Regions from separate parts of the Kocuria rhizophila DC2201 genome, predicted to be linked through region 1. Evidence: predicted binding sites of a transcription regulator. Region 1 holds the regulator's gene; each other region holds the start of a gene.
What was found. The regulator HrcA, encoded in region 1, represses chaperone genes, less so after heat shock. The targets are predictions, from matches to a motif close to TTNGCACTCGNNNNNNNCGAGTGCNAA.
Positions count from the first base shown of each region.

Region 2: KRH_RS10995 (Hsp20/alpha crystallin family protein) is a predicted target of HrcA. The motif match lies at 1,167-1,193, and genes of this name have one in related genera.
Region 3: groES (co-chaperone GroES) is a predicted target of HrcA. The motif match lies at 8,203-8,229, and genes of this name have one in related genera.

Region 1 is NC_010617.1:1,453,365-1,463,225, forward strand. Features, by position in the region: gene KRH_RS06340 (LCP family protein) at 1-668, opposite strand, end outside; gene KRH_RS06345 (GTPase Era) at 738-1,784, opposite strand; gene ybeY (rRNA maturation RNase YbeY) at 1,837-2,343, opposite strand; gene KRH_RS06355 (PhoH family protein) at 2,340-3,449, opposite strand; gene KRH_RS06360 (GerMN domain-containing protein) at 3,747-4,688, shown strand; gene KRH_RS06365 (16S rRNA (uracil(1498)-N(3))-methyltransferase) at 4,987-5,748, opposite strand; gene dnaJ (molecular chaperone DnaJ) at 5,745-6,887, opposite strand; gene hrcA (heat-inducible transcriptional repressor HrcA) at 6,954-7,967, opposite strand; gene KRH_RS06380 (DUF3097 family protein) at 8,142-9,020, shown strand; gene KRH_RS06385 (DUF4870 domain-containing protein) at 9,124-9,564, shown strand; gene hemW (radical SAM family heme chaperone HemW) at 9,652-9,861, opposite strand, start outside.
Region 2 is NC_010617.1:2,541,059-2,550,919, reverse strand. Features, by position in the region: gene KRH_RS11000 (phosphatidate cytidylyltransferase) at 1-351, shown strand, start outside; gene KRH_RS10995 (Hsp20/alpha crystallin family protein) at 585-1,058, opposite strand; gene KRH_RS10990 (ChaB family protein) at 1,364-1,783, shown strand; gene KRH_RS10985 (hypothetical protein) at 1,945-2,433, shown strand; gene KRH_RS10980 (GNAT family N-acetyltransferase) at 2,594-3,073, opposite strand; gene KRH_RS10975 (1-phosphofructokinase family hexose kinase) at 3,135-4,097, shown strand; gene surE (5'/3'-nucleotidase SurE) at 4,138-5,022, shown strand; gene KRH_RS10965 (MFS transporter) at 5,191-6,858, shown strand; gene KRH_RS12725 (hypothetical protein) at 7,212-7,439, shown strand; gene KRH_RS10955 (NUDIX hydrolase) at 7,436-7,921, opposite strand; gene KRH_RS10950 (NAD(P)H-dependent flavin oxidoreductase) at 7,945-8,958, shown strand; partial or broken gene KRH_RS10945 (ISL3 family transposase) at 9,019-9,861, opposite strand, start outside.
Region 3 is NC_010617.1:730,278-740,138, reverse strand. Features, by position in the region: gene KRH_RS03295 (SURF1 family protein) at 1-749, opposite strand, end outside; gene KRH_RS03290 (GuaB3 family IMP dehydrogenase-related protein) at 803-1,924, opposite strand; gene guaB (IMP dehydrogenase) at 1,974-3,470, opposite strand; gene KRH_RS03280 (acyltransferase family protein) at 3,622-5,724, opposite strand; gene groL (chaperonin GroEL) at 6,078-7,664, opposite strand; gene groES (co-chaperone GroES) at 7,775-8,071, opposite strand; gene KRH_RS03265 (iron ABC transporter ATP-binding protein) at 8,481-9,236, opposite strand; gene KRH_RS03260 (iron chelate uptake ABC transporter family permease subunit) at 9,233-9,861, opposite strand, start outside.

The DNA of each region.
Region 1 (9,861 bases):
TGCACGCCGCCCACCGCGGTGGAGAGCTCCTTGACGGCGTTGAAGTCCGCGAGCATGAAGTGGTCGATGCTCACGCCGGTGAGCTCGTTGATCGCGGCGACCGTGCAGCCCGGCCCGCCGCGCTCCACCGCACTGTTGAGCATGTCCGTCTCGGCGGGGTACACCTTGCCGGTGCCGGGGTCCGTGCAGGAAGGGATCTTGACGATCAGGTCCCGGGGGAAGGACACCACGGTCACGGCGTCCCGCGCCTGGGTCACGTGCACGAGCATCATCACGTCCGTGCGGCCCTCGGCGTCGTCCTCGCTGCCGTAGGCACTGTTGCCGCTGCCGCGGCGGGTGTCCGAGCCCATCACCAGGATGTCCAGCGGACCGTCGTCCGAGGTGCTCCCCTCCTCCGAGAGGTTCAGCGGGCTCGAGGTCAGGTTGCCGGTGAGCCGCAGCGCGGCGATGCCTCCCAGCCCCACGACGCCCAGCAGGGCCAGCACCGCGAGGATCACCGCGATCTTCCGGGTGGAGGAGCGGTGCACGCGCGCCCGGTGGTGACGCCCGGTCTGGCGCAGCTCGTACGGTTCTCCCGAGCTGTCCGTGCGCCGCGCGGGGTGCGCGGCCCACGGGGTGGCGGGGTCGTCACCGCCGCGGCGTCTGCGGGGGGCTGGGCTGGAATCCACCGATGGCTCCTGTGGTGTGTGTGGCGCGGTGCGGGAGGCGGTCACCGCCCGGGAGCGGTGTGCCGCGGCTCAGAATCCGAGCTTGGACAGCTGCTTGGGGTCCCGCTGCCACTCCTTGGCCACCTTCACGTGCAGGTCCAGGTAGATGCGCGTGCCGAGCAGGGCCTCGATCTGACTCCGCGCACGGGTGCCGATCTCCCGCAGCCGAGCCCCCCGCTTGCCGATCACGATGGCCTTCTGGGAGGGGCGCTCCACGTAGAGGCTCGCGTGCACGTCCAGCATGGGGTTCTGCGCGGAGCGGCCCTCGCGCTCGGAGACCTCGTCCACCACCACGGCGAGCGAGTGAGGCAGCTCGTCACGGACCCCCTCCAGGGCGGCCTCGCGGATGAGCTCGCCCATCATGGTCACCTCGGGCTCATCCGTGAGATCCCCCTCGGGGTACAGCGGCGGTGAGACGGGCATCAGCGACACCAGCAGCTCGCCGAGCTCGTCCACCTGGAAGCCGTCCGCGGCGCTCACCGGGATCACGTGCGCCCAGCCGGGCTCCTCCTCGGCCGCGTCCCGGTCGCGCGCGGGGGCGGACGGCCCCGACGACGCGGCGTCGCGGCGTCGTCGGCGGGCCTCACGCTGGACGCGCTCGGCCGAGACGACCTCCCGGCCGAGCTCGCTGACCGCGAGCAACTGCTCCATGAGCCGGTCCTGCGGCACGAGGTCCGCCTTGGTCACGATCGCGACCACGGGGGTGCGTCCGACGGCGGCCACCACCTGCTGCGCGATGTAGCGGTCACCGGGTCCTACCTTCTGGTCCGCGGGCACACAGAAGCCGATCACGTCCACCTCGCCCAGGGTCTCCGCGACCACGTCGTTGAGCCGCTGGCCCAGCAGGGTGCGCGGGCGGTGCAGCCCGGGGGTGTCCACGAGGATCAGCTGCCCGTCCGGGCGGTGGACGATGCCGCGGATGGTGTGCCGCGTGGTCTGCGGCCGGTTGGAGGTGATCGCCACCTTGCGGCCCACCAGCGCGTTGGTGAGCGTGGACTTGCCCACGTTGGGGCGGCCCACGAACACGGCGAAGCCGGCCCGGAAGTCCTGCGCGTGCTCGGAAGGGTCCTGAGTCATGGGGTGTCCTCGGTGGTGCGGTCGGTGCGGGTGGCCGGGAGCGGGGTGCGGCTCACGACATGGTCTCCACGGGGGCGTCCCGGCCCAGGAACTCCTCCAGCAGGCCCCGCTGGGCGGCGAACATCCGCGCGCGCTCGTGCTCCTCGGCGTGGTCGTGGCCCAGCAGGTGGAGCAGGGAATGGGCGGTGAGCAGGCACAGCTCGTCCTGCGTGCTGTGCCCTGCGGCGGCCGCCTGGCGCGCGGCCACGGGCGGGCAGAGCACCACGTCCCCGAGCACCCCCAGGGAAGGCCTCTCGGGCGTGCCCTCGCGCAGCTCGTCCATGGGGAAGGACATCACGTCCGTGGCACCGGGCAAGTCCAGCCACTGCTCGTGCAGCTGCGTCATGCGCTCCTCGTCCACCACGGCGATGCTCACCTCGGTGTCCGGGTGCAGGTGCCAGCGCTCGAAGGCCAGCGCCACGAGCGCCGAGAGCTGCTCGGTGTCCACCGCGCGGTAGGCGTCCGGCAGCTGGACGAGCTCCTCGGGGCCCCCCCACGGCAGGTCAAAGGCCACGCTCACCGGAGGCTTCCCTCGGCGTCCGACGTGCGCTCCCCCGCCCCGTGCGGCGCCCGGGCCGCCCGGCGGTCCTCCTTGCGGCGCGAGCGCTCCACGCGGTGCCTGTTGGTGGTGTCGAACTGGTCGTACGCGGCCACGATCTCGCCCACGAGCTCGTGGCGCACCACGTCCGCCGCGGTCAGTTCGCAGAAGGCGATGTCGTCGATCCCGCCCAGCACGTGCTGGACCTGGCGCAGCCCGGACTTCGTGGCCCCGGGCAGGTCCACCTGGGTGACGTCCCCGGTGACCACGATCCGGGAGCCGAAGCCCAGGCGCGTGAGGAACATCTTCATCTGCTCCGGGGTGGTGTTCTGGGCCTCGTCCAGGATCACGAAGGCGTCGTTGAGGGTGCGTCCGCGCATGTACGCCAGGGGCGCCACCTCGATGCTGCCCGCCTCCATGAGCCGCGGGATGGACTCGGGGTCCATCATGTCGTGCAGCGCGTCGTAGAGCGGGCGCAGGTACGGGTCGATCTTGTCGTTGAGGGACCCCGGCAGGAACCCGAGCCGCTCGCCGGCCTCCACCGCGGGACGGGTGAGGATGATCCGGTTGACCTCCTTGGCCTGCAGCGCGCGCACGGCCTTGGCCATGGCCAGGTAGGTCTTGCCGGTGCCCGCCGGGCCGATGCCGAAGACCACCGTGTGCTCGTCGATGGCGTCCACGTACGTCTTCTGGTTGACCGTCTTGGGGCGGATGGTCTTGCCCCGCGTGGAGAGGATGCTCGAGGACAGCGCGCCGGAGGGCCGCATGTCCTGGGCATCGCGCATCATGCGGGCCACGCGCAGCACGGTGCGCTCGGTGATCTCGGTGCCGCGCAGCGCCATGGCCAGCAGCTCCTCGAGCAGCGACGCCGCCAGACGGGTGTCCACGACCGGCCCCTCGAGCGCGACGTCGAGGTCCCGCACGGTCATGCGCACGGCCGGGAACTGCTGCTCGAGCAGCCGCAGGGTGGAGTCGGAGTGGCCCAGGGCGCGGACGGCGGTGTCCCGGTCCGGCAGGTGGACGCTCACGCGGGTGGTCTCACGGGGTGCAGTAGTCAGGGTGTCGGTCCCCTCGAGTCGTTCGGTCATCCCTCCCAGCCTATCCGTTCCGGGCCGGGCCGGGGTGTCGGGTTGCAATCAGGTAACGGTCGTCCCGCACGGGCCCCAGGGTTGGCGAGCACACGTTTCCACTGGGTAGGTTGTGGTGCCTGGCCTGTCCACCGCACGGTCGCGCACACCGCGTCCCACGGGACCGCATTGCTGCAAGTACTGCCCGCGCCGCTCCGGCTGCCCACCACTGGGCCCGCGTGTGCGAGGGCCGGGGCGCACGAGGGGCGCGCCAGGAACCACTGCACGAGACTCGAGCACGAGGGGGAAGGAGCACGCATGAGCACTGCCGACCGCGCACCGCGCCGCACGCTGCACCGTGCCCTCACGCGTGCCACCACCGTGGCGCTCGCGGGTTCGCTCGCCGTGGGGCTGTGCTCGTGCGGCAACGCCGCGGACCGCCCGGACAACAACTCTGCGGCCGCTCCTGGGATCGGCTCGGCCCCCCTGGCCACGGACAACTCCGTGGACGGTGTGGCCACCGAGCAGGCCCCCGTGTACTGGGTGGGCACCGGGGACCAGGCCGGCTACCTCTTCCGCGAGTTCCGCACTCCGGAGACCACGGACGTGGCGGATCCGGTGGCGCGCGCCGCCATCACGGTCACGGCCTCCTCCCCGTCCGATCCCGACTACCGCACCCTGTGGACCGCGGTGGACAGCGTGGGCACGTCCGTGTCCCCGAGCGGAACGGTCACCGTGGACCTTCCCGCCGCCGCGGTCGCCGCGCAGCTATCGGAAGAGGACGCGCGGATGGCGCTGCAGCAGATGGTGTACACCGTCTCGGCGGCGGCCGTGACCGCGGGTCTGCTGGACGCCTCGACGGCCAAGGAGGTCCGCATCCTGGTGGACGGGCGCACCGGCTACCGGGCGTTCGGCTCCGTAGACCTCAACGACCCCCTCACCCGCGATCCCGCGGTGGCCGCGCCCATCTGGCTCGTCGACCCGCAGACCGGCGCGGACCCGGGCAGCCCCGTCACGGTGTTCGCGCGCGTCCTGCCGTCGGTGCACAACGTGCGCTGGGAGATCGTCTCGGGCGAGCGCCGGGTCAAGGGGGACTCCGTCAAGGCGGCCAGCCCGGGCACGGATCCCACCGTGGGCACCGAGCTGCGCACCACCGTGGACCTCGCCCCCGGGAAGTACACGTTCCGGGTGGTCGGCACCGACGACCACGGGACCACCCTGACCGACGACCACGAGGTCACGGTCTCCTCGGGCCGCTGATCCCCGCGCCAGCGGGAACGAGGCCATCGAGGTGTCCTCGCCCAACGAGGTCACGCGTTGATCCCGGCGCCCGCGGGAACGAGGTGACCGGGCGGCGTCGTCAGCGCGCGGCACCGGGAGCGCGCCCGTTCGGCGCCGCGTCCCGTCGAGGATCACGAGGCCGCCCGCTCGCCGCGGTGCCCCGCGGCGGCTTCAGCTGCGGCCGCGCACCAGACCCCTCGATCCGAGAGACGGGCACAGTCAGGCGCGGCCCAGGAACCCGGGCCGGCCGGACCTGGCACGTTCGCCCGTGGTGAGGTCAGTCCCAGAAGCCGAGCACGGCGTTGAGCGCCGCGAGGGCCGCCGGTCCGGCGCTCGAAGAGCGCATCACCGTGGTGCCCAGCCGCACCGGCCGGGCACCGGCCCCCTGCAGCGCGGCCAGCTCACCGTCCGAGATGCCGCCCTCGGGTCCCACGACCACGGCGATCCGCTCGCGGTCCCGCCACGCGGCGGCGTGGGCGGTGGACCAGGGGGTCGCGACGCTCTCGTGCAGCACGAGCCACAGCGTCTCCGGCTCCGCCCGCACGAGCTCGGCGAGACCCGCGGTGTCCACCCACGGGGCCAGCTCGGGCCAGTGGGCGCGCCGGGACTGCTTGGCGGCTGACGCGAGGGTGGCCTCCCACTTGGCCATGGTCTTGGCAGCGCGCTCCGCGCGCAGCCGCACGATGCTGCGCTCGGCCTGCCACGCCACCACGCGGTCCACCCCGAGCTCGGTGGCGGACTCGACGGCCTGCAGGTCCCGGTCACCCTTGGCGAGGGCCTGCACGAGGGTGAGGGAGGGCGCGGTGACCGGCTCCCGGGTGACGGAGTCCACGGCCACCGTCATCCGGTCCCGCTCCCCCGCCGTGAACATGCAGCCCGCGCGGGTGCCCCTGCCGTCGACGAGGTCGAGGGGCTCACCGGCCCGCAGCCGGCGCACGGTCACCGCGTGCCGGGCCTCCGGGCCCGTGACCTCCAGGGTCCCGCCCGGGGCCGCCGCAGCGAGCTCCGGGGCGGGGACGTGGAAGACCGGGTTCGTCACTGCTCGTTGAACCGGCCGCGCAGCCGGGAGAAGAACCCGCCGGAGTGGGAGGTGCTCACCGTGGTGCCGTCCGCGGAGTCCTCGTCGCGCAGCTCGGCGAGACGCTGCATCAGCTCACGCTGCTCACCGGTGAGGTTGCGGGGCGTCTCCACCTCGAAGTGCACCTGCAGGTCCCCGCGGCCCTTGCCGCGCAGGTGGGTCACGCCGAGGTGGTCCAGGGTGACCGTGGCCCCGGACTGGGTCCCGGGCTCGACCGAGACGGTGCGCGTGCCGTCGAAGGTCTCCAGGGTCACCGTGGTGCCCAGGGCCGCGGCGGTCATGGGGATGCGCAGCCGCGCGTGGAGGTCGTCCCCCTCGCGGTGGAACGTGGGGTCCGGGTCCACCTTCAGCTCCACGAAGAGGTCCCCGTTGGGGCCACCGGCGGTGCCTGCCTCGCCCTGCCCGCCCAGCCGGATCCGGTTGCCGGACTGGATGCCGGCCGGGATCTTCACGCTCAGCGGCCGGCGGTCCCGCACTCGGCCCTCGCCGTAGCACTCGTGGCACGGGTGCTCCACCACGGTGCCGAAGCCGTTGCACTGCGAGCACGGGGCCTGCGTGGTCACCATGCCCAGGATGGACTGGCGCTGGTACTGCATGTGGCCGGAGCCGTGGCACATGCTGCACGTGGTGGGGCTGGTGCCGGGCTGGCAGCAGGAGCCGTTGCACGTGGGGCACACCACGGCGGTGTCCACCGTGATGTCCTTCTCCACACCGAACACGGCGTCCTTGAGCGAGACCCGCACGTTGATCAGTGCGTCCTGGCCCTGCTGGGTGCGGGAGCGGGGGCCGCGCTGGCCACCGGCGCCGGCGCCCTGGAAGAAGGTCTCGAAGATGTCCGAGAAGCCGAAGCCGGTACCGGGGAAGCCCCCGCCGAATCCGGTGTCCGTGCCGTTCTCGTTGCCCGTGGCGTCGTACACACGGCGCTTCTCGGGATCCGAGAGGACGTCGTTGGCGTGAGAGACGCGCTTGAACTCCTCCGCGGCCTCCGGGGAGGGGTTCACGTCCGGGTGGAGCGAGCGGGCCTTCTTGCGGTAGGCGCGCTTGATCTCTTCGGCGCTGGCGTCACGGCTCACGCCGAGGGTTTCGTAGTGGTCGCTCACGATGTCGTCGCTTCTGCTTTCGTCGGGTCTGTGGTCTGTGGTTCGTACGGTCTGCGCGCGGGCGCGTCAGTCCCCGAGGTTCCGGGACAGGTAGCGGGCCACCGCGCGCACGGCGGCCATGGTGGTGGGGTAGTCCATGCGGGTGGGCCCCACCACGCCCACCTTGGAGGCGGCGTGCGGACCGTAGCCGGTGGCCACCACGGAGGCTTCTGCCAGCGGGTCGTCGCACTCCTCGGAGCCGATGCGCACCGCCACCCCGCGCTCGTCCTGCTGCATCGCGGACAACAACCGCAGCATGGTGACTTGTTCCTCCAGCGCCTCCAGCACCGGGGAGATGCTCTGGGGGAAGTCCCCGCTGAAGCGGGCCAGGTTGGCGGTGCCGGCCATCACCAGCCGGTGCTCGTCCGACGCCGCCGCGAGCACCGCCAGTGCCTCGCTCACCCGGTCCCCGGCGTGCCGCAACGCCTCGGGCAGCTCCTCGGCCAGTCCGGCCACACGGCCGGGCACGGTCTCCAGGGTGCTGCCGAGAACGCGCGCGAGCACGCGGGCCCGCAGCTCGAGCAGCTGCACCTCGTCCAGGGGCTCGGCGAGCTCCACCGCACGCTGGGCCACCCGCCCGGACGTGGGGATGAGGATGACCAGCACGGTGCCGGCACCCACGTCCACGAGCTCCACGTGGCGCACGGTGATCCCGGCGCGCACGGGGTACTGGATCACGGCCGCCTGGTGCGTGAGCTGGGCGAGCAGCCGCACGGTGCGCTCCATGACGTCGTCGAGGTCGTGGGCGCCCTCTAGGAACACCTGGATGGCCCGGCGCTGGGCACCCGTGAGGGGCTGCAGCGCGGCGATCTGGTCCACGAACACGCGGTACCCCCGGTCCGTGGGGATCCGCCCGGAGCTCGTGTGCGGAGCCACGATCAGCCCGGCCTCCTCGAGGGCAGCCATGTCGTTGCGCACGGTGGCGGAGGACACCGGAAGCCGGTGGCGCTCCACGAGGGCCTTGGAGCCCACCGGTTCCCGCGAGTGGACGTAGTCCTCCACGATCGCCCGCAGGATCTGCACCCGGCGCGGGTTCTCCATGCTCCTCACCTCCCGTGGCTCGTGGGTCGGCGGGTCCGTGCCCGCCGTGGCCGACCACTAATTTTGGCACTCATCCGCGCACAGTGCTAATCCCGGTGCCCGCCACGGGCCGGGCAGGGCCCCGGGTTTTGGTACGCTCGCCGCTGATCCAGCCACCGGCACGAGGAGCAGACCGTGAACGCACCCGGGTGGGGCTGGGGCCCCCAGGACCTCAGCAGCCCCGAGGTCTCCCGCACCGGCCCGTCGTCCCGGGAGCTGCCGGTGGAGCGGGACATGGTGCTCGAGGACGTCGAGACCGGGTGGGTGGGCGCCGTCGTGAGCGTGGAGACCATCGGCGGGATGCGCGTGGTGGGCCTTGAGGACCGCCACGGGCGCGTCAAGACCTTCCCCCTGGGCCCGGGCTTCCTGCTCGACGGCGAACCGGTTCGCCTCACTCCCCCGGCCACGACGCCCGCCCCCGCCGCCAGGCGCATCACCCGCTCCGGGTCCGTGGCCGTGGAGAACCTGCGCGCCTCGGTCGCCAAGGAGTCCCGCGTGTGGGTCGAGGGGTACCACGACGCCGAGCTGGTCGCCAAGGTGTGGGGCCACGACCTCGCCGTGGAGGGGATCGTGGTGGAACCGCTGCACGGCATCGACGACCTCCCCGGGGCCATCCGGGACTTCGCCCCGGGCCCGCAGCGGCGCCTCGGGATCCTCGTGGACCACCTGGTGCCCGGGTCCAAGGAGTCCCGCATCGCGCAGCAGGCCATGCGCGTGCCCGGAGCGGTGGACAACGTGCTGATCCTCGGGCACCCCTACGTGGACATCTGGCAGGCCGTGAAGCCCTCCGCCCTCGGGATCCCCGCGTGGCCTGTGATCCCGCGCGGCGTGGACTGGAAGACCGGCATGGCCAAGGCGCTCGGACTGCCCCACCGCACGCCGCAGGACGTGGGACGGGCCTGGCAGCAGATCCTCACGCGCGTGGACAGCTACGCGGACCTGGAGCCCGCCCTGCTGGGGCGCGTGGAGGAGCTCATCGACTTCCTCACGGCGCAGGCCGGTCCCGCCATGTGATGTGCGCCGTGGCACGGGGCGGGGCCGCGCCGGTAGGATGGCCGGACCAGACCCCCGCATCCACGTCTGGACCGGCCACCGCCCCTGAAAGGGACACCCACTCGTGACTGACGTTGCCCCCGCGCGCCCCGCATCCTCCGGCTCCACCGCTCCCGCCCCGTTCGACTCCGTGGCCGCCGTCGCGCAGCCCCTGGACGTGGACCAGGACCGGCAGTGGGCCACGCTCGCGCACCTGGGCGGCGTGGTGGGCGTACTCCCCAGCTACGTGATCCACCGCGTGTTCAAGGACCGCGGCCCGTTCACCGCCCAGGAGTCCCGGGAGGCCGCGAACTACACGCTGCTGCCCAGCATCATCGTCCTGGCCGGGATCGTGCTGTCCCTGGTTCCCGTGGTCGGGGGCGTCTTCTCCGTCATCGCGGCCCTCACGTGGCTCGCACTGGCCGTCACCTCGGTGCGCGCCGGGATCAAGGTCAACCGCGGTGAGCCGCACCAGTACCGGTACAACACCCACCTCTACGACACGCTCTCCGCCCGACGCGGCTGAGGCGCCCGCGGAGGCGCACCCGACGGCCCGCACTCGGCGACGACGCCCCGGGTCAGTGCCTCCGCACTGCCCGCCGCCCCGCGGCGCTCACCAGTCCAGCAGCCGCCGCGTCACGGCGTCGGCCATGAGGCGCCCGGCGTCCGTGAGCACGGCGGTGCCCGCCAGCGCGGCGGGGCCGTCCAGCCAGCCGTCCGCGATCAGTCCGGCCACGGCGCGGCGACCTTCCGGGCGTAGGGAGGCCACCGGGAGGCCCTCGCTGATCCGGATGCCGAGCATCACGTGCTCCACGTACTGGGT
Region 2 (9,861 bases), 1.1 Mb from region 1:
CTGCAGTACCTCTGGGGCAAGACCATGGGCCGGCACCGGATCGCGCCCACCGTGAGTCCCAACAAGACGTGGGAGGGCTTCGTGGGCGGGGTCCTCTCCGCCACGGCCCTGGGCGCCGCGCTGTGGTGGCTGACCCCGTTCACCCCGTGGCAGGCCGGGGTGCTGGCCCTGGTCTCCTGCCTGCTGGGCTTCCTGGGCGGGCTCGTGATGAGCAGCCTCAAACGGGACCGCGGCATCAAGGACTTCGGCGCCCTCATCCCGGGTCACGGCGGGATCCTGGACCGGATGGACTCCCTGATCTTCGCGGCACCGGTGTTCTTCCACCTCACCCGGTTCTTCTTCGCGGGCTGAGCCGCGCACCACCGCGCACCGCCGCACTCCACGGGCGACGCCGCGCGCGCCGTCGCGGGCGGTCCCGGAGGAGGACCGGACATCGCGACGCCGCGTCGGCGGCTCCTCACGCGGTGGGGCGGACGCTACGGGGCCCCGTGCGTGGAATCCCCGTCGGGCATGCACGAGGGCCCGCGGGAGATCCCGCGGGCCCTCGTGGCTCACTCAGTGCATCCCGGGTGATGCCGGGGCGCTCAGCTCTCCGAGTCCTCGGAGGACTCGGTCTTCTGCTCCTGCTGGCCGTTCTCCAGCACCACGCTGTCCTGGTTCTGGCCCGTGGCCACCTGGATCTTGCGCGGCTGGGACTTGGGGGACACGGGGATGGTCACGGTGAGCACGCCGTTGTCGTACGCGGCGGTGATGTTCTCCGTGTCGATGCCCTGGCCCAGGTTCAGCTGGCGGACGAAGGAGTGGTTGCGGCGCTCGCGCACGATCCACTTGGTGTCCTTCTCCGCAGAGGGCAGGCGGCGCTGCGCGCGAATGGTCAGCAGCTGGCCGTCCACGTCCACGTCCACGCTGGTGGGGTCGATGCCCGGGAGGTCCGCGGCGAGGTAGTAGTTGGAGCCCCGGCGGAACAGGTCCATGGGCATCTGCTCCAGGCCGTTGCGGGTGGAGAGGACCTGGTTGGCGAAGTTCTGGACCTCGGTGAACGGATCGAAAGTAGCCATGACAGTCATTCCTTCCATGTGCGTGACCTCCGTGGAGCGCTCGGCCGCTGGTGTCCGGATCCGGCGCTGTCACGTTTCTTGAGTCCCACTGACTCAACTACAAAAAATATAGCACTCGGTCCAGCAGAGTGCCAAGGGTTCGGGCACCTATCTTGAGCGGACTATGCTCAAGGCGAGCGGCGGTGCTTCCACGGACCCTCGCCCGGCCGTCACGGGAGGTGACGGGCCCGAAAGGGTGGGGCGGGCGGCGTCGTCGTTCCTAGAATCGAAGCACCGGAGACATCCCCGACAAGAAGGAGGACACCGTGCCGAAGGCGAAGAAGAACGGCCGCGCGCGGCAGGACGAGATTCCGTCCACGCTGCGCCGCTCCGACGAGAAGGCGCAGGACACGTTCGCGCAGGCGTACGACTCCGCACAGGAGAAGTACCAGGAGGAGTCCCGCGCGGCCCGCACGGCGTGGGCCGCGGTGAAGCACACCCACGAGAAGGTGGGGGGCCACTGGGAGCCCAAGGAGGAGAACGGCCCGTCGGACGCCAGCGCGGAAAAGGGTGGGCTCAACAAGGAGGACACCGCCGGCGGCGTGGACGCGAACGCCTCCAAGGAGCACCTCTACGAGATCGCCCAGGAGCTGGACGTCCAGGGCCGTTCGGGCATGACCAAGGACGAGCTGGTGGAGGCCATCGGGAAGGCGAACGACAAGAGGACGCGGGAGGCGCGGGACTGAGGTGACGCGAAGCGTGAACTCCGGTTCCTGTGCATCGGGACCGCCTCCCCTCAGCTCGAACCAGGGGTTTTCTCGGCAGTCATCGGTGTCGCGCCCCGCAGTACGCTTCACGAAGGGCCCGGTACGAGCTCTACTCCCACGTCTTTGTTGATGAGTCCAAAGTGGGCGGCTACTACGTGGTGGCAAGCACGGTTGCCGCCGGAGACGTGAACCGCGCCCGAAAGGCTGTTCGGTCCTTGGCGCTGTCTGGTCAGAAGAGGATCCATTTCACCGATGAACGCGATGACCGCCGCAAGAAGCTGCTGAAGGAGTTCTCCGCCCTCGACACCGTGGTGAACGTGTACGTGGCGCGAGGGCTCAGAGACAAGGAAGCCAGGCCGCTGTGTCTGGGGGCCCTCGCGCGAGATGCTGCGGCCAGCGGCGCGGACCACTTGTGGGTGGAAAAGGACGAGTCTTCGTATGCCCACGACAAGAAGATCATCGGGCAGGCGCTCCAGTCCTCCGAGAACCGACCGCGCTACGACTTTCCCAGGGCGCACGAAGAGACACTGCTCTGGGTGTCCGATGCCGTGGCGTGGTGCTACCAGAAGCGTGGCCGCTGGACTGGATTGGCCGCTCCGCTGGTGGCTGACGTGGTGGAGCTGACCTGACCTGTTACAAGCGCCTGTTAAAAGCGCGAGCCAGGCTCGTCGAACCGTGCGGATGACTGCCTGGCCTACTTCTCGGCGCTAGTGCTCCTCGCGAGTCCCACTATGGCCACCCCCGGGTCGGACGTCACGCCCTTGAGCGGCCACACGGGCCACCTCCGCCCTAGAGCACCCGCCCCAGGAACACCGAAGCGGTGGTGTCCCGGTGGAAGGACTCCACCGGTTCGTAGCCGCGGTTGCGGAACATTGCGATGCCCTCGGTCATCTCGGGGTTCAGGGAGACCACCGCGGTGCTGGCGCCGAAGGAGCGCACCTTGTTCTCGAGCGCCCGGACCAGGGTGCGGGCGTGGCCCCGGCCGCGGTGCTCCGGCGCCACCCAGATCCGGCGCAGCTCTACGCGGTCGTCGTCGATCCTGCGGACCGCGCCGCACGCGATCACCTCGCCCGTGATCAGGTCGGTCATCAGGAAGAAGTCCCCGTGGGGTGGGGTGACGTCCTCGGGGCCGGTCACCTCGGTGAGCTCGGGGTCGAACCCGCCGTCGATGCGGTGGTCGAGCTCGCTGAAGTACGCGCCCAGGGCCGCCAGGGTGTGCTCGCTGGCGGCCTGGCCCTCCACGATGCGGACCGGTGCGGTGGAATTCATCCCACCATGGTGGCACCTCGGTGTGCTGTTCACCAGGGACCGCGTGCGGTAGCTTTCGTGCGTGACCGATACCCGTTCCGGCGCCGCACCGCGCCTCTCCGTCCTGGTGCCCACCCCGCTGCTGATCACGGAGATCACGGAGCCCGCCGCGTACCGCAACCGCAGCGCCCACGAGTCGGACGTGCACATGCACCCGGGCGGGCAGGGGCTGTGGGTGGCCCGCATGGCCGGTTCCCTGGGTGCGGACGTCTCGGTGAACGGGCCGTTCGGCGGTGAGCTGGGCACCCTGATCCGTTCCATGCTGGACGGGCTCGGCATGCAGGTCAACGCCGTGCGCTACGGGTACGGCAACGGCGGCTACGTGTACGACCTGCGCGGGGAGGACCGGGAGACCGTGGCCCACATGCCGCCGCCGGAGCTCTCCCGCCACGAGCTGGACGATCTCTACGGCACGGCGTTCGTGGACGCCCTGGCCTCGGACGTCCTCACGGTCACGGGCGCGGAGCCCGGGGACGTGGTGCCGGCCTCCTTCTTCGGACGTCTCATCCGGGACACCCGGGACGCCGGGACCACCGTGGTCGCGGACCTCAGCGGCGCCCCGGCCCTGGCCGCGGTGGCCGCGCACGTGGACGTGCTCAAGATCAGCCACGAGGAGGTCCGGGACCTGGACCTCGGCTCGGACGACACCCCCGAGTCCCTCGTGGATGCCGGGCGGGCGCTCGTGGAGCGGGGCGCGGGCGCCGTCGTCGTCTCGCGCGCCAAGGACCCGGCGCTGCTCGTGGAGCAGGACTCCGTGCGGGAGGTCTGCGCGCCGTCCATCACGCCGCTGGACCACCGCGGGGCCGGGGACTCGATGACCGCCGGGATCTCCGTGGGGCTGGCGCGCGGGCTGGACCTGGTGGACGCCGTGGCGCTCGGTGCCTCTGCCGGGGCGCTCAACGTGGCCCGGCGCGGACTGGGCACGGGCAACCGCACCACCGTCGAGAAGTTCGCCCGTCAGATCACGGTGCGCCGGATCTCCTGAGCCCTGGCCCGGGTGCGTGACGCGTGCCACGATGGTGCACATGCACATCCTGGTGACCAACGACGACGGCATCTCGTCCCCGGGGCTGGCGGTCCTGGCGAGGGCGGCGCTGGAGCGGGGGCACACCGTGAAGGTGGCGGCGCCGGCGGAGGAGTACTCGGGTGCCAGCGCGTCCCTGTCCGGCGAGGAGGTCGACGGGAAGATCGCCCTGGTCCCCGCCAGCCCGCCGGAGATGCCCGAGGACGTGGAATGCGTGGGGGTGAAGGCCGCCCCCGCGCTGATCGCGTTCCTGGCCTCCTACGGCGCCTTCGGGCAGCGCCCGGACATGATCCTCTCCGGCGTGAACCTGGGGGCGAACACGGGCAAGGCCACCCTGCACTCGGGCACCGTGGGTGCGGTGCTCACGGGCGCGTCCCACGGGATTCCGGGGATCGCGGTGTCCATCACCTCCGGTGCCCCCCAGCACTGGGACACGGCCCTGCTGGTCACCCGCTACGCCCTGGAGCGCTGGGAGCAGCGCCCGTTCGACGAGTGGATTCTCAACGTCAACGTCCCGGACGTGTCCCCGGATCGGCTGCGCGGGCTCAAGCCCGCCCGGCTCGCGAGCTTCGGCGCGGTCCAGGCGCAGATCGGGCGCGGGGACGAGAAGCACATCGCGGTGACCTACAGCGCGGAGACCGGTCCGGAGGAACCCGAGAGCGACCACTACCTCCTCACCCACGGCTGGGCCACCGCCACCCTGCTGCGCGCCCCCGTGGACGATCCCACCCAGGACACCCACGCCGTGCCGCGCCAGGAGCTGGGGATCGCGGGGCCCACGCCGTTCTGGGACGTCACCCTCCCGGGCCTCACGGACGACGACGCCGCCGGGACCGGGTGCGGCGACGTCACCGTGGACTCCGCCACGGTCATGCGCCGGACCTGACGTCCCGCCTCCCGTGAGCGGTAGGCACACGACGATCACGACGTCCGCCACCGGTCCCTGCACGTTCACACGGTGAGCGGATAGTCTTCCCGCGAGAACACTCGCCCGTCCCAGCCGGCCACCGGCCGGGGCCAGGGTGGGAACGGACCCTCTGCGGAAGGCGCGAGCATGGCATCGACACCAGCGACGGACACGCACCCCAGCGGCGTCGCCACCGCGGACGCCCCGAGCCGCAGGGACTGGGTGGCCCTCGGGGCGCTCGCCGCCGGGCTCGGGATGATCGTGCTGGACGGCACGATCGTGGGGGTCGCCCTGCCCGCGATCATCCAGGACCTGGGGCTGAACCTCACGGACGCGCAGTGGGTCAACAGCCTCTACGCGGTGCTGCTCGCGGCGCTGCTGCTGTCCACGGGCAAGCTCGCGGACCGCTGGGGACGCAAGACCATGTTCATGGTGGGGCTCGTGGTCTTCGCCGGGGGCAGTCTGCTGGCGGCCCTGTCCGGCACGGCGGGGGCGCTCATCGCGTCCCGCGCGGTGCAGGCGCTCGGTGCGGCGTTCATCATGCCGTCCACGCTGTCCACGGTGAACGCGCTGTTCCGCGGGAAGTACCGCGGCCCGGCGTTCGGCGTGTGGGGCGCGGTGATGTCCGGCGCGGCGGCGATCGGCCCGCTGGTGGGCGGCGCGCTGACCCACTGGGCGTCGTGGCACTGGATCTTCCTGGTGAACCTGCCGCTCGCGGCGATCATCGCGGTGGTGGGGTGGAGCAGCATCACCAACACCCGCAGCGACGTGCGCGAACGCGGTGCGGACGTGGACGGTGCCATGCTCAGCGCCATTGCGTTCGGCGCGCTGGTGTTCGCGATCATCGAGGGCCCGGCCATCGGCTGGCTCACCCCCACGGCGGACTTCTCGATCTTCGGGTGGGTGTGGCCCGCCACGGCGCCGGTGTCCATCGTGGCGATCGCGCTCGTGGTGGGGCTCGTGGCGCTCGCCCTGTTCGGGGTGTGGGAGCGCCACCGCGCGAAGGTGCGCCGCTCGGCACTGCTGGACCTCGGTCTCTTCCAGGTGCGCACGTTCTCGTGGGGCAACCTGGCCGCCGCCATGGTGGCCGTGGGCGAGTTCGCGATCATCTTCGTGCTCCCCCTGTACCTCACCAACGTGCTGGGCCTGAACATCATGCAGTCCGGGCTGGTGCTCGCGGCCATGGCCATCGGCGCGTTCATCTCGGGCGCGTCCGCCCGGCACCTCGCCGCGAAGTTCGGGGCGCCCGGGACCGTGCTGATCGGCCTGGGGCTCGAGGTGGTGGGCGTGGTGGTGCTCGCCCTGGTCATGGGCCCGGGCACCGCCGCGTGGCTCGTGGCGCTGCCGCTCGTGGTCTACGGCGTGGGCCTGGGGCTCGCGTCCGCGCAGCTGACCGGCACCGTGCTGCGGGACGTGCCCGTGGCGTCGTCGGGGCAGGCCTCCGCGACGCAGAGCACCGTCCGCCAGGTCGGCTCGGCGCTGGGCACGGCGTTCGCGGGCGCCGCGCTGTCCGTGTCCATGAGCCTCACCCTGCCCGCAGCACTGGACGCCACCGGGCTCGACGCCGCCCAGGCGGACCAGCTCGCGGAGGCCACCCGCCAGTCCGCGGGCGGCATGATCCCGCAGCTGCAGGCGCAGGCGGAGCAGCACCCCCTCGGGCCGGAGACGCAGCACGTGATCGACGCCCTCTCCACCGGCTTCACGCACGCCACCCAGTGGGCTCTCGTGATCGCCACCGGGTTCATCCTGCTCGGCTTCCTGGGCGCGCTGCAGGTGCGCCGGGCGGCGCGGCGGGACGATACGCCCGCGGCCTGATCGACTCTCGCGCGCCGCTTCCGAAGCCGCTGGCGCCGTCCAGCCGACGACGCCGCACGGCCGGCCCCATGCGTCGTCTCACCCCGGTCGCACGGCGGGGGAGAGTGGCCGAAGGGTCATTGTCCGGGCCTGTGCTGTCTGAGACGGTGGAAGGCCGGGAGATTCCCGGTGGAACGACCCGAGCGGGTGCGGCAGCGATGTCCACGAGCGAACCGAACGCCTTCGAGGCACGCCATGGCGGACGGAGGTCTGCGAAAGGCGCACCAGTGGGCGACTCGGGCGAGTCCCAACCCCGGCGGCAGGAGATCCTGAGGGCGGATCCGTACTATCCCCACACAGCGTGGCGGACGGTTATGACGTGGCTGCTCTACTTCTTCGTCTTCCTGGGGTTCGCGGCACTCCTCACCCTGATCGTTCCGGACCGCCAGTTCGGGTGGTATTACGTGGCATACACCGCCGTGTTTGCCACGGTCGGCACGGCCATTCAGATCGTGAACCGCAAGGCTCGCGTGCGGATGCTGGAGAACTCGGACCAGATCTCGCGTCCGCACGAGACCCGGGCCACCCCGGGGATCAGCTAGCTCTGCGTCCCCCGCACCGTCGGCAGCGCGTACCAGCGCGCCAGCGGGGCGAGGTCCTCGACGTCCTCCATGTCATCCAAGGGCTGCCACCGCAGCTCCTCGATCTCCGCGGCCGGCACCGGGGTCTGTGTCAGCGCCACGGTGCTGATGAACACGTGGCTGTGCAGCCCGTGACCGGGTTCGTTGGCGGCGTCGCTGTGCCACTCGCCCACCGGTTCCAGCTCCGCGGCGGACAGCTCGATCCCCAGTTCCTCGCGCACCTCGCGGATCCCGGTCTCCTCGGGGGTCTCGCCCGCCTCCGGTTTCCCGCCGGGGAACATGAACATGCTGGTTCCGCGCTTGCGCACGGTCAGCACGCAGCCGTCCGAGGCGCGGCGCAGGACCACGCCGGTGACCTTGATGACGGGGCGGGCGGCGTCGTCGTTCCCGGAGGGGGAGGAGGACGGAACGGGGGCCTGGCGGGGATCATGGGATGCGGACACGCCTGCCAGTGTAAGGAGACACCATGACCAACCCCCTGACCACCCTGCCCGTGCCCGTGGTGCAGGCGCCCATGGCGGGCGGGCCGTCCACGCCCGCGCTCGCCGTGGCCGTCGCGCGCGCCGGTGGGCTGGGCATGCTTGCCGCCGGGTACAAGAGCACCGAGGCGATGGCGGAGGAGGTCCGCGACGTCGCGGCGCACACGGACCGCTTCGGCGTGAACCTGTTCGTCCCCGAGCGGGACCCGTCGGACCCCGCGGCGCTCGCCGCCTACGCCCGCGCCCTGGCGCCGGTGGCCGCCGAGCTGGGCGTGCCCGCCCCGGAGCCGGGCGCGTACGTGGACGACGAGTACCCCGCGAAACTCGACCACCTCACGGTCCACCCCGTCCCGCTCGTCTCGTTCACGTTCGGCCTGCCCACCGCGGACGACGTCGCCCGGTTGCGGAACGCGGGCAGCGCCGTCGTGCTCAACGCGACCTCCCCGGAGGAGGTGACGGCCGCGGCCCGGCTGCGCCCGGACGCGATCGTGGTGCAGGGCGTCGAGGCGGGAGGGCACCGCGCAACCCACGGGCAGGCAGGGCAGCCGGAGGAGATCACCATGGCCGCTCTCCTCGGCGCCGCACGGGAGCTGACCGACCTTCCCCTCGTCGCCGCGGGCGGGATCGCGGGCCGGGACGACGCCGCTGCCCTCCTCGCGCGGGGTGCTGCGGCCGTGCAGGTGGGCACGCTGTTCCTCACCGCGGTGGAGGCCGGCACCAAGCCCGCTCACCGGGAGGCCCTGCTGGACGGCACCCACACGGAGACCGTGGTGACCCGCGCGTTCTCCGGGCGGGCGGCCCGAGCGCTGCGCAACGGCTTCACGGACCGGATGGCGGCGCACGAGGTGACCGGCTACCCCCAGGTGCACTACATGACCGCACCGCTGCGGGCGGCGTCGTCCGCGGACCCCGAGGGGCTGAACCTGTGGGCGGGCACGGGCGCGGCGGCCTGCCGGGAGACCAGGGCGGCGGAGGTCGTGGAGCTGTTCCGGGGGCTGTGAACGGGTCTCAGCACACGCCGATCGACCGTCTGTGCCACCTGACCTGACTGAACGGGCTCTTCACAATTCGGGGTGTAGGTGTGGTCTGAATCTGCCGGCTTCGAGGAGTGCGCGGGCTATGTAGTTGGTGAGGTTGCGGAAGCCGAGGGCCAGGCCACGCAGGTGCTCGAGGCGACCGTTCACGGCTTCGGTAGGTCCGTTGCTCGTGCGCGGCCGGTCGAAGTAGGCCAGGACGTCGCAGGCGCGTCTGGTCAGGGTGTGGCCGAGCTTGCGCAGTTCTACCAACGCCTCAGGCACACTGTCGGCGAGGGCGTCGATCACGGAGCTCATCTCGACGCGGCCGGCTGCCCGGTCGGGGTGACGGTAGGCGGAGATCATGCGCTGGTAGATCCCCCAGGTGCACTCGACTTGCACGTGCCGGTCCCCAGCGAAGAGCTTGTCAAGGCGCTCGTGCTGGCGGTCGGTGAGCAGGTCAGCCCCGGTGTGCAGGGTCCGCCGCGCGGTGTAGAGCGGGTCGCCCTTGCGTCCGCGGTGTCCGTGCAGTTCCTGCTGGACTCGGCGGCGGCACTCATCGAGAGCGTCCCCGGCCAACCGGATGACGTGGAAGGGATCCATAACCGTGACGGCGTCCGGCAGCTCCTCGGTGGTGGCGGTCTTGAAGCCCGCGAACCCATCCATGGCCACGACCTCGATCCCATCGCGCCAAGCCTGGTCCCGCTCGGCCAGCCAGTCCTTGAACGCCTTCTTCGACCGACCTTCGACCACGTCCAGCAGGCGTGAGGGCCCGGTGCCGTCCCGGACCGGGGGTGAGGTCGATGATCACGGTGACGTACTTGTCACCGCGCCGGGTGTGCCGCCACACGTGCTCATCGACCCCGACGACCTTGACACCGTCCAGGCGGG
Region 3 (9,861 bases), 720 kb from region 1:
AAGATGGCGAACCCCGCGAAGACCACCCACTCCACGGCGTAGAACAGGTTCAGTGCGTGCACGGAGGTGTCCGTGGGCTGCTGGTCGATCTGCAGCCGGGACAGCCCCGCCCCCAGGGGCCCGGCCGACGCCGCCACGGTTCCGTCATCGGCCAGCGGCGCGGGGTACTCCCCCGGACCCTCCGCAAACGCGGCCACGTACCCCGAGTACAGGGGTGCGTTCCACAGGTTGCTCAGCTGGGCGGAGGCCACCGAGGCCACCTGCCCGCGCTCGGTGTTCTGACTGGGCAGCGGGGAGTCGGTGGGCATCAGGCGACCGGTGACCCGGATCTCCCCCGTGGGCGCCCGGGGTGCGTCCTCCGGGGAGGCCACCCAGCCACGTGCCACGGCGATCCCGAGGTCCTGGTCCGCGGCATCCCAGCGCTGACGGGACTCGGGCAGCACCAGCTCGGTGACCACCCAGTACCCGGAGACGCCGTCCTGGAGCCTGCCGGGGACCAGCACCGTGGTCTCCGGGCGGTAGGTGCCCACGGCGGTGACCACGTGGTCCGCCTGCTGGGCGGTGGTCGCCTCGCCGGGCGGGACCACGCTCTCCAGGTTGCTCACCCGGTCCTTGGAGGGGTCCGCCACGGTGGTGGAGGTCAGGGACGCGTTGAGCTGCCAGCGGCTCAGGAGCACGAACAGCACCGCCACGAGCAGGGCGACCGCCAGGAAGGCCAGGGAGCGGGGACGCAGGGCGGATTTCAGCACCCCTCAACCCTACTGGCCACCCCTGGACGTTCTCCACACTCCCGAGGCTGCACTCAGCTGCGGATGACCACCTCGGCGCGCTGGAACTCCTTGAGGTCCGAGTAGCCGGTGGTGGCCATGGCCCGGCGCAGCGCGCCCATCACGTTGGAGGAGCCGTCCACGTGGCGGGAGGGCCCGTTGAGCAGCTCGTCCAGGGGTCCCACCGTGCCCACGTGGGTGCGCACACCGCGGGGCGAGTGCGGGTTGTGCGCCTCCGCGCCCCACAGCCAGCCTTGACCGGGTGCCTCCTCCGCGCGGGCCAGGAGGGTGCCGAGCATCACGGCGTCGGCGCCCATGGCGATGGCCTTGACGATGTCGCCCGAGGTGCCCAGGCCGCCGTCGGCGATCACGTGGACGTAGCGCCCGCCGGACTCGTCGAGGTAGTCGCGGCGGGCTGCGGCGACGTCCGAGATGGCCGTGGCCATGGCCGCGTGGATGCCCAGGATGGACTCGGTGCGCAGGGACGCTCCCCCGCCGAAGCCCACGAGCACACCGGCCGCGCCCGTGCGCATGAGGTGCAGTGCCGGGGTGTACCCCGCGGCGCCGCCCACGATCACCGGGACGTCGAGGTCGTAGATGAACTGCTTGAGGTCCAGCGGGTCCTGGGTCTTGGACACGTGCTCCGCGGAGACCGTGGTGCCTCGGATCACGAACAGGTCCACACCGGCCTCGAGCACGGTGCGGTAGTGCTCCACCACGCGCTGCGGGGACAGGGACCCGGACACGCTGACCCCCGCCTCGCGGATCTCGGCGAGCCGGGCGGTGATCAGCTCGGGCTGGATGGGCGCCGAGTACAACTGCTGCATGCGGCGCGTGGCCTGCGGCAGGTTCTCGGAGCTGAGGTCCGCGATCTCGTCCAGGACGGGCTGCGGGTCCTCGTAGCGGGTCCACAGGCCCTCGAGGTCCAGCACGCCCAGCCCGCCGGCTCGGCCGAGGTCGATGGCCGTGGCCGGGGACATCACCGAGTCCATGGGCGCACCCACCACGGGGATGTCGAACTGGTAGGCGTCGATCTGCCACGCCGTGCTCACGTCCTGCGGGTCGCGCGTGCGCCGGGAGGGCACCAGGGCGATCTCGTCCAGGCTGAACGTGCGGCGCGCCCGTTTGGAACGCCCGATCTCGATGTCGTAGCTCACGAAGGGTCCTTTCACCGCGCGGTGCGCACGGGGGTGGGTGCGGCGCGGATCAGCGCTTGTAGTTGGGGGCTTCCACCGTCATGGTGATGTCGTGCGGGTGGGACTCCTTGAGCCCCGCCGGGGTGATCCGCACGAAGCGGCCCTTGTGCTTGAGCTCGTCCACGCTGTGCGCGCCCACGTAGAACATGGTCTGGCGCAGCCCGCCGTCCAGCTGGTGCAGCACGGAGGACAACGGCCCACGGTAGGGCACCTGGCCCTCGATGCCCTCGGGGATGAGCTTCTCGTCGTCGGAGACGTCCGCCTGGAAGTAGCGGTCCTTGGAGTAGGACGTGTTCTTGCCGCGGGACTGCATGGCTCCCAGCGAGCCCATGCCGCGGTAGGCCTTGAACTGCTTGCCCTGCACGAACACGAGCTCCCCCGGGGACTCGTCGCAGCCCGCGAGCAGCGAGCCGAGCATCACGGAGTCCGCGCCGGCCACGAGCGCCTTGCCGATGTCGCCGGAGAACTGCAGCCCGCCGTCGGCGATCAGCGGCACGCCCGCGGGGATGGTCACCTGGGCGGCCTCGTTGATCGCGGTGACCTGCGGGACGCCCACGCCCGCGATGATGCGGGTGGTGCAGATGGAGCCCGGACCCACGCCCACCTTCACGGCGTCCGCGCCGGCGTCCACGATCGCCTGGGCACCGGCGCGCGTGGCGGCCTGTCCGCCGATGACGTCGACGTGCGCCGCCGCGGGCTCCTTCTTGAGCCGGGCGATCATGTCCAGCACGCCCTGCGAGTGGCCGTTGGCGGTGTCGATGAACAGCGCGTCCACACCGGCCTCCACAAGCGTCATCGCGCGCTCCCAGCCGTCGCCGAAGAAGCCCACGGCCGCGCCCACGCGCAGCCGACCCTCGTCGTCCTTGGTGGCCAGGGGGTACTGCTCCGCCTTGGTGAAGTCCTTGACGGTGATCAGCCCGGTCAGCCGGTCCTGCTCGTCCACCAGCGGCAGCTTCTCGATCTTGTGCTGGGCGAGCAGCGCGTGGGCCTCGTCCTTGCCCATCCCCACCTTGCCCGTGACCAGCGGCATGGGGGTCATCACGTCGCGCACCAGGCGGGTGTCGAAGTCGCTCTCGGGCAGGTAGCGGGTGTCGCGGTTGGTGATGATTCCCAGCAGCCGCTGGTCCTCGTCCACCACGGGCAGCCCGGAGACCTTGTAGTAGCCGCACAGCCGGTCCAGCTCCGCCAGGGTGGCGTCCGGGGACACCGTCACCGGGTTGGTGATCATCCCGGACTCGCTGCGCTTGACGCGGTCCACGTGGTCCGCCTGGTCCTGGATGGACAGGTTGCGGTGGATCACGCCCATGCCGCCCTGGCGGGCCATGGAGATGGCCATCGCGGACTCGGTCACGGTGTCCATGGCGGCGGAGAGCACGGGGGCCTGCAGCGTGATCCGGCGCGAGAGCCGGGTTTTGGTGGACGCCTCCGAGGGGATCACGTCCGTGTTGCCGGGCAGCAGCAGGACGTCGTCGTAGGTCAGTCCGGTGAAGCCGAACGGATCGTCCATGAGTGCCGTGGGCACGTTGTCAGACACGGGTAGTCCCTTCCACGCGAGAATGTCGCCCCCAGTCTACGGGCCACGCACGCCCTCCCGGCGTCGGGCGCCCACCCCGCGGCACCCCGGACGACGACGCCGCTGCCGCGCTGCCCAGCCCGTCTCACCCCAGCTGCTCCACGGCCGCCACGAGGTCCTCCCGCAGCAGCGGCGCCATGCTGCGCGCGTAGTCCCACGTGAGGTGGTGGGAGTCCAGCCACACGTTCAGGTTGCCGATCACGGGAGCGCACACGCCCTGCGGGCAGATCAGGGGCGTCGGGTCGATGCCCCTGTAGCCCGAGATGGACTCCAGCGACCGGGCGGGGTTCTCCGCCGCGAGCACCTCGTCCTTCACAGTGGTGCAGGAGGGGTCCTCGCGGCCCTTCTCCGCGACGCACCGGGTGGGGTCGTGGCCCAGGCGCGGGTTGTCCCGCAGGCCCACCACCGTGGCGCCGTGGTCCGTGAGGCGCCGGACCACGGGCCCCAGGCCGTCGACCACGTGCTCGGCGCCCCCGTCCATGAGCTCGGCGCGGGTGGAGGTGGTGAGCACGGCGTCCGGCTGCAGCTGGTCCAGGTATTCGAGCACGGCCTCGTTGCCCTTGCGGCACTGCGGACTCTGCCCCTCGACGCCCAGCCCGCACCCGGGCTGGAGCACCGAGACCAGCTGCCAGTTCTCCTCCTCGGCCACCGGGATCACCGCACCCATGTACTGCTCCATGTGGGAGTTGCCCACCACGGCCACCACCTTGGTGGGGTTCTCCACGGCGCGTGTCTGGTGGCAGAAGTCCTGCGCCACCGCGTTGTCGGCCTTCAGCGGGCCGCGGCAGGACTGCGGCAGTCCCACCCACTGGTCCGCCATTGACGCTGGCAGCACGGGTGCGTTGGGATCCCCCTCGAACTCGAAACCGGGCTCCAGCACGCGTGCCCCGGGATTGTTGAGCTCCGCCTGCGCCTCGAGCTTCGCCTCCCGGTGGTGCGCCGCCGCGGCCCAGGATCCCGCCACTGTCAGCACCAGGCCCATGCACACCGCGATCACCAGGCCCAGCCGCCAGTTCTTCGCCTCGGGCCACGCCCAGTTCTTCAGGGGAGTTTCCACGAGACGGGTGAGCAGCAGGGCGAGCAGCAGCGAGACCACGACGATGACCATGCCCGAGCGGGGCCCGGCGACGGGACGTTCCCGGACGACCAGGTAGGTGATCAGCAGCGGCCAGTGCACGAGGTAGAGGGCGTAGGCGGCGTCGCCCATGCGCACCACCGGTGCCCACGAGAGGAACCGGTCGAAACCGATCGGCGAACCGGACTGTCCTGCCACGATGATCGCGGCAGCCGAGAGCAGCGGCCACAACGCGATCCACCCCGGGAAGGCGCCCCGGACGTCCACGAGGAGGCCCACGGACACCATGCTCACGAAGCCCACCCAGCCCAGGAGCACCCGGAGCCAGCGGCTCGGCCGCAGGTACGGGATGGCCAGGGCCACGAGGGACCCCAGTGCGAACTCCCACAGCCGCGCGCGGGTGTCGAAGTACGCGAACGCCTGCTGAGTGTGGGTGGTGATCACCGAGAACGCCAGTGAGATGACGAAGACCGCCCCGAAACACCCCGCGAGCACGGGCACGCTGCTACGCCCGGTACGCCTCTTGACGAGCCACGCGAGCGCGAAGATGAGCGGCCACGCCAGGAACACCTGCCCCTGGACCGACAGCGACCAGAAGTGCTGGAACGGGGAGGCGCTGGAGTGGTCCGCCGCGTAGTAGTCCACGGCGTTGAAAGCGAGCGACCAGTTCTCCACGTACAGGATCGACGCCACGCCCTGGGAGCGGAAGGACGCCGCGTCCGCCACCGGGTAGAACAGCCACAGCAGCAAGAACGTCCCCAGGATCACCAGGGTGGCCAGCGGCAGCAGCCGCTTGAACGTGTGCAGCCAGTACCGGCCCAGCCCGAGCGGCCGCCCACCCTCGATCTTGCGCACGAAGGAGAGGGTCATGAAGAACGCGGAGATGAACAGGAAGATGTCCACCCCGCCGGAGACCCGCCCCACGAACACGTGGTAGACCACCACGAGCAGCACCGCCACCGCGCGCAGGCCCTGTACCTCGGGGCGGAACCCCGAGTACCGCGCCACGCGCTCGGAGGGGGTCGAGCTCGCCGCGGTGCCGACGCCCGGACCTCGGGTGTCCCAGGGCGGGGTCTTCTCGGGATGCAAAAGCGGGGGTGGGGGGAAGCGCATCGCGTCAGGCTATGCCAGGCGCGCAAGCGGGGCCAACCCGGGCACTGCTCGTGGGTCTCCCCCGTACGGCCTTGTGCCCGGGCACCCCGGACGACGCCGCTCGTGCGGGAGCCGCGTGGCGTGGCACCCCCGCCGCGGGCAGCGCAGCGGCCCGCTCCGTGTGGAGCGGGCCCTCTCGCCGTCCCTGGCCCGGCGCGCGGTGCGCCCGGGAGAACGCCCGACGGCCCGAACGATCCCGGGCACGGCAACGGCGGCCCACTCCCTCGGGAGTGGACCGCCGTTGCGTTCACCCGCTCAGCCCGGGGCGCCCCCGCCGGAGCGGGCAGGGCACCCACGGGAGCGCGGGACCGGGATCAGTCCTCGTCCTGGTCCTTCTTCTCGGCCACCAGGGTCTCGGTGGTGAGCACCAGGGCCGCGATGGACGCCGCGTTCTGCAGGGCGGAACGGGTGACCTTCACGGGGTCGATGATGCCCGCCGAGAGCAGGTTCTCGTACTCGCCGGTCAGTGCGTTGTAGCCATTGCCCGGCTCCATCTCGGCCACGCGGGAGGCCACCACGTTGCCGTCCTGGCCCGCGTTCTCCGCGATCCAGCGCAGGGGCTGGGTCAGGGCGCGGCGGACGATGTTGACGGCCGTGGCGGCGTCGCCCTCGAGGCCGAGGTCCGTGCCGTTGAGGGACGCGGAGGCGTGGACCAGCGCGGAACCGCCGCCGGCCACGATGCCCTCCTCGAGCGCGGCACGCGTGGAGGACACGGCGTCCTCGATGCGGTGCTTGCGCTCCTTCTGCTCCACCTCGGTGGCGGCGCCGACCTTGATCACGGAGATGCCGCCGGCCAGGCGCGCGAGGCGCTCCTGCAGCTTCTCGCGGTCCCACTCGGAGTCCGTGCGGGCGATCTCGGAGCGGATCTCGGCCACGCGCTCGGCCACGGCGTCCGAGGACCCGGCACCGTCCACGAGCGTGGTCTGGTTCTTGGTCACCGTGATGCGGCGGGCGCGGCCCAGCTGGGAGAGCTCCACGCCCTCCAGGGAGATGCCGAGCTCCGGGGTGATCACGGTGGCGTCCGTGAGCACCGCGAGGTCCTGCATGATCGCCTTGCGGCGGTCGCCGAAGCCGGGGGCCTTGAGGGCCACGACGTCCAGCGTGCCGCGCAACTTGTTGACCACCAGGGTGGACAGGGCCTCGCCCTCGACGTCCTCCGCGATGATGGTCAGCGGCTTCTTGGCCTGCAGCACCTTCTCCAGCACGGGCATGAGGTCCTGGATGGCGGAGATCTTGCCCTGGAACAGCAGCACGTAGGTGTCGTCCAGGACGGCCTCCTGGCGCTCCTGGTCCGTGATGAAGGACGGGGACAGGTAGCCCTTGTCGAACTGCATGCCCTCGGTGACGTCCAGCTCCACCTCGGTGGAGGAGCCGTCCTCGATGGTGATCACGCCGTCCGTGCCCACGGTCTCGAAGGCGCGGGCGATCAGCTCGCCGATCTCCTCGGACTGGGCGGAGATCGCGGCCACGTGCGCCACGTCCTTGCCCTCCACGGGACGGGCGTTGTCGAGCAGGCGCTGGGACACGGTGGCCACCGCGGCCTCGACCCCGCGCTTGATGTCGCTGGGGGCGGCGCCCGCGGCCACGTTGCGCAGGCCCTCCTTCACAATGGCCTGGGCGAGCACCGTGGCGGTGGTGGTGCCGTCACCGGCGACGTCGTTGGTCTTGGTGGCCACTTCCTTGGCCAGCTGAGCGCCGAGGTTCTCGTACGGGTCCTCGAGCTCCACCTCACGGGCGATGGTCACGCCGTCGTTGGTGATGGTGGGCGCGCCCCACTTCTTGTCCAGGACCACGTTGCGGCCGCGGGGGCCGAGGGTGACCTTGACGGTGTCGGCCAGGCGGTTCACGCCGGCCTCGAGCGCTTTGCGAGCGGTGTCGTCGAACACCAACTGCTTGGGCATGGGAGTTGCTCCTTAGGGAACCGGGAAAGAGTGCGGAGACGACGTACGCGGTGCCCGCGCGGCCCGTTGCCGGGCGGTCGGGCACCGCGTACGAAAAGGGTGTGGAGAAGTTACTTCTCGATGACGGCCAGCACGTCGCGCGCCGGGAGCACCAGGTACTCCTCGCCGTTGTACTTGACCTCGGTCCCGCCGTACTTGGAGAAGATGACCAGGTCACCCTCGTTGACGTCCACGGGGATGCGGTTGCCCTTGTCGTCCACGCGGCCCGGGCCCACGGCCAGGACGGTGCCCTCCTGGGGCTTCTCCTTGGCGGTGTCCGGGATGACCAGACCGGAGGCGGTGGTCTGTTCAGCGGCCAGCGGCTGAACCACGATGCGATCCTCGAGGGGCTTGATGGAGACCGACACGATCTCTCCCTTTCTTCTAGGCGTGTGAGACGGTGTGCGTCCGCCGCGTGCCATGGGGTCCCATGACGGCGAGCGCCACAGGCCAGTTGGCGTGCCAACCGTCGTCGCGGTGCCGATTGAGCGCCTGGCCTTTAGCACCCTCCCTGGGAGAGTGCTAATAGCACTGTAGGGACGCGGGACGCGCCCGGTCAAGGCGCGCCCGCGCCACTCCCCTGTGGGCTGAACCGGGCCTCCGGGCACGTCCCGTCACGACGCCGCCCGGTCCCCTCGACCGCCTCGCCGCACTGTCCCCGGGGTCGCGCGAGCACGTTCCCGCAGCGCCGGCGCCCGGATCCCGCGCGGGGGCGGCCCGCTCCGTGCCCGGAGAGGGCGAGCTCGCGCGCCCGGGCGAGGAGCGGCGTCGTGACCCTCAGTAGTAGACCGCGAGCCGTCCGCCGGGGCCGTCGTGGCACGTGACCGGGGTGTCGAAGACGCGGGTGAGTGTCTCGTCCGTCATGATCCGGGCGGGCGTGCCGAACTCCACGACCTTCCCGTCCTTGACCGCGCAGATCCGGTCCGCGTAGTGGCTCGCGAAGTTGATGTCGTGCAGCACGATCACCACGGTGCGCCCCAGCTCGTCCGCCACGCGGCGCAGGTGCTGCATCATGTGCACCGAGTGGCGCATGTCCAGGTTGTTCAGGGGCTCGTCCAGCAGCAGGTAGGCGGTCTGCTGGCACAGCACCATGGCCACGTAGGCGCGCTGGCGCTGCCCGCCCGAGAGCTGGTCCAGGTACCGGTCCTGGAGCGGGCCCAGGTCGAAGAACTCGATGGACTCGGAGATGATCCTCTCGTCCTCCTTGTTGATCCGCCCCCGCGTGTACGGAAAGCGGCCCAGGCCCACGAGCTGGCGCACCGTGAGCCGCGCCGTGAAGTGGTTCTCCTGGCGCAGCGTGGACACCACGGTGGCGAGCGTGCGCGGCGGGGTGGTGGTGACGTCGTGGCCGCCCACCACCACGGTCCCGGCGTCCGCGCCCAGCAGCCGGCCCATCATGGTCAGCAGGGTGGACTTGCCCGCCCCGTTGGGTCCCACGAGGGCCGTGATGCCGCCCTCGGGGATCTCCAGGTCCACCGGCCCGATGGCGGTGTCCGTCCCGTACTGCTTGCTCAGTCCGTCCAGCCGGATCACAGTCTGCCCTTTCTCAGGATCACCACGAGGAACACGGTTCCGCCCACCAGCTCGATGATGATGGACACCGCGCCCTCCGCGTAGAAGACGTTCTTGAGGATGAAGTAGGCCCCGGAGAGCACCGCGAAGCCCAGCAGCACCGCCATGGGGAACACGAAGCGGTGCTCGTGGGTGTCCGCGAACTGATAGGCCAGGGTGGCCACCAGGAACCCCAGGAACGTCATGGGCCCCACCAGGGAGGTGGACACCGCCATCAGCACCGAGACCCAGAACAGGGTGATCACCAGTTCCCTGCGGTGCTCCAGCCCCAGGTTCGTGGCCACGTCCCGCCCGGCGGCCATCACGTCCAGCCTCCGGGAGCGCAGCAGCAGCGCGGCGGTGCCCGCCGCGCACAGGGGCACCGCCAGCGGGAAGTAGGCGGGGTCCGCGTTGGACACAGAGCCGAAGAGCCGGGCGCTGAGCACGTCGAACTCGCTCGGTGACAGCAGCCGCTGCATGAACGTGGACAGTGACCCCAGCCCGCCGCCCAGCACGATGCCGATCAGCAGCATCACCTGCACGTTCGCATGCTTGCCGGACAGCAGCCGGCCATACAGCACCAGGGCGAAGAGGACCATGAGGGCCA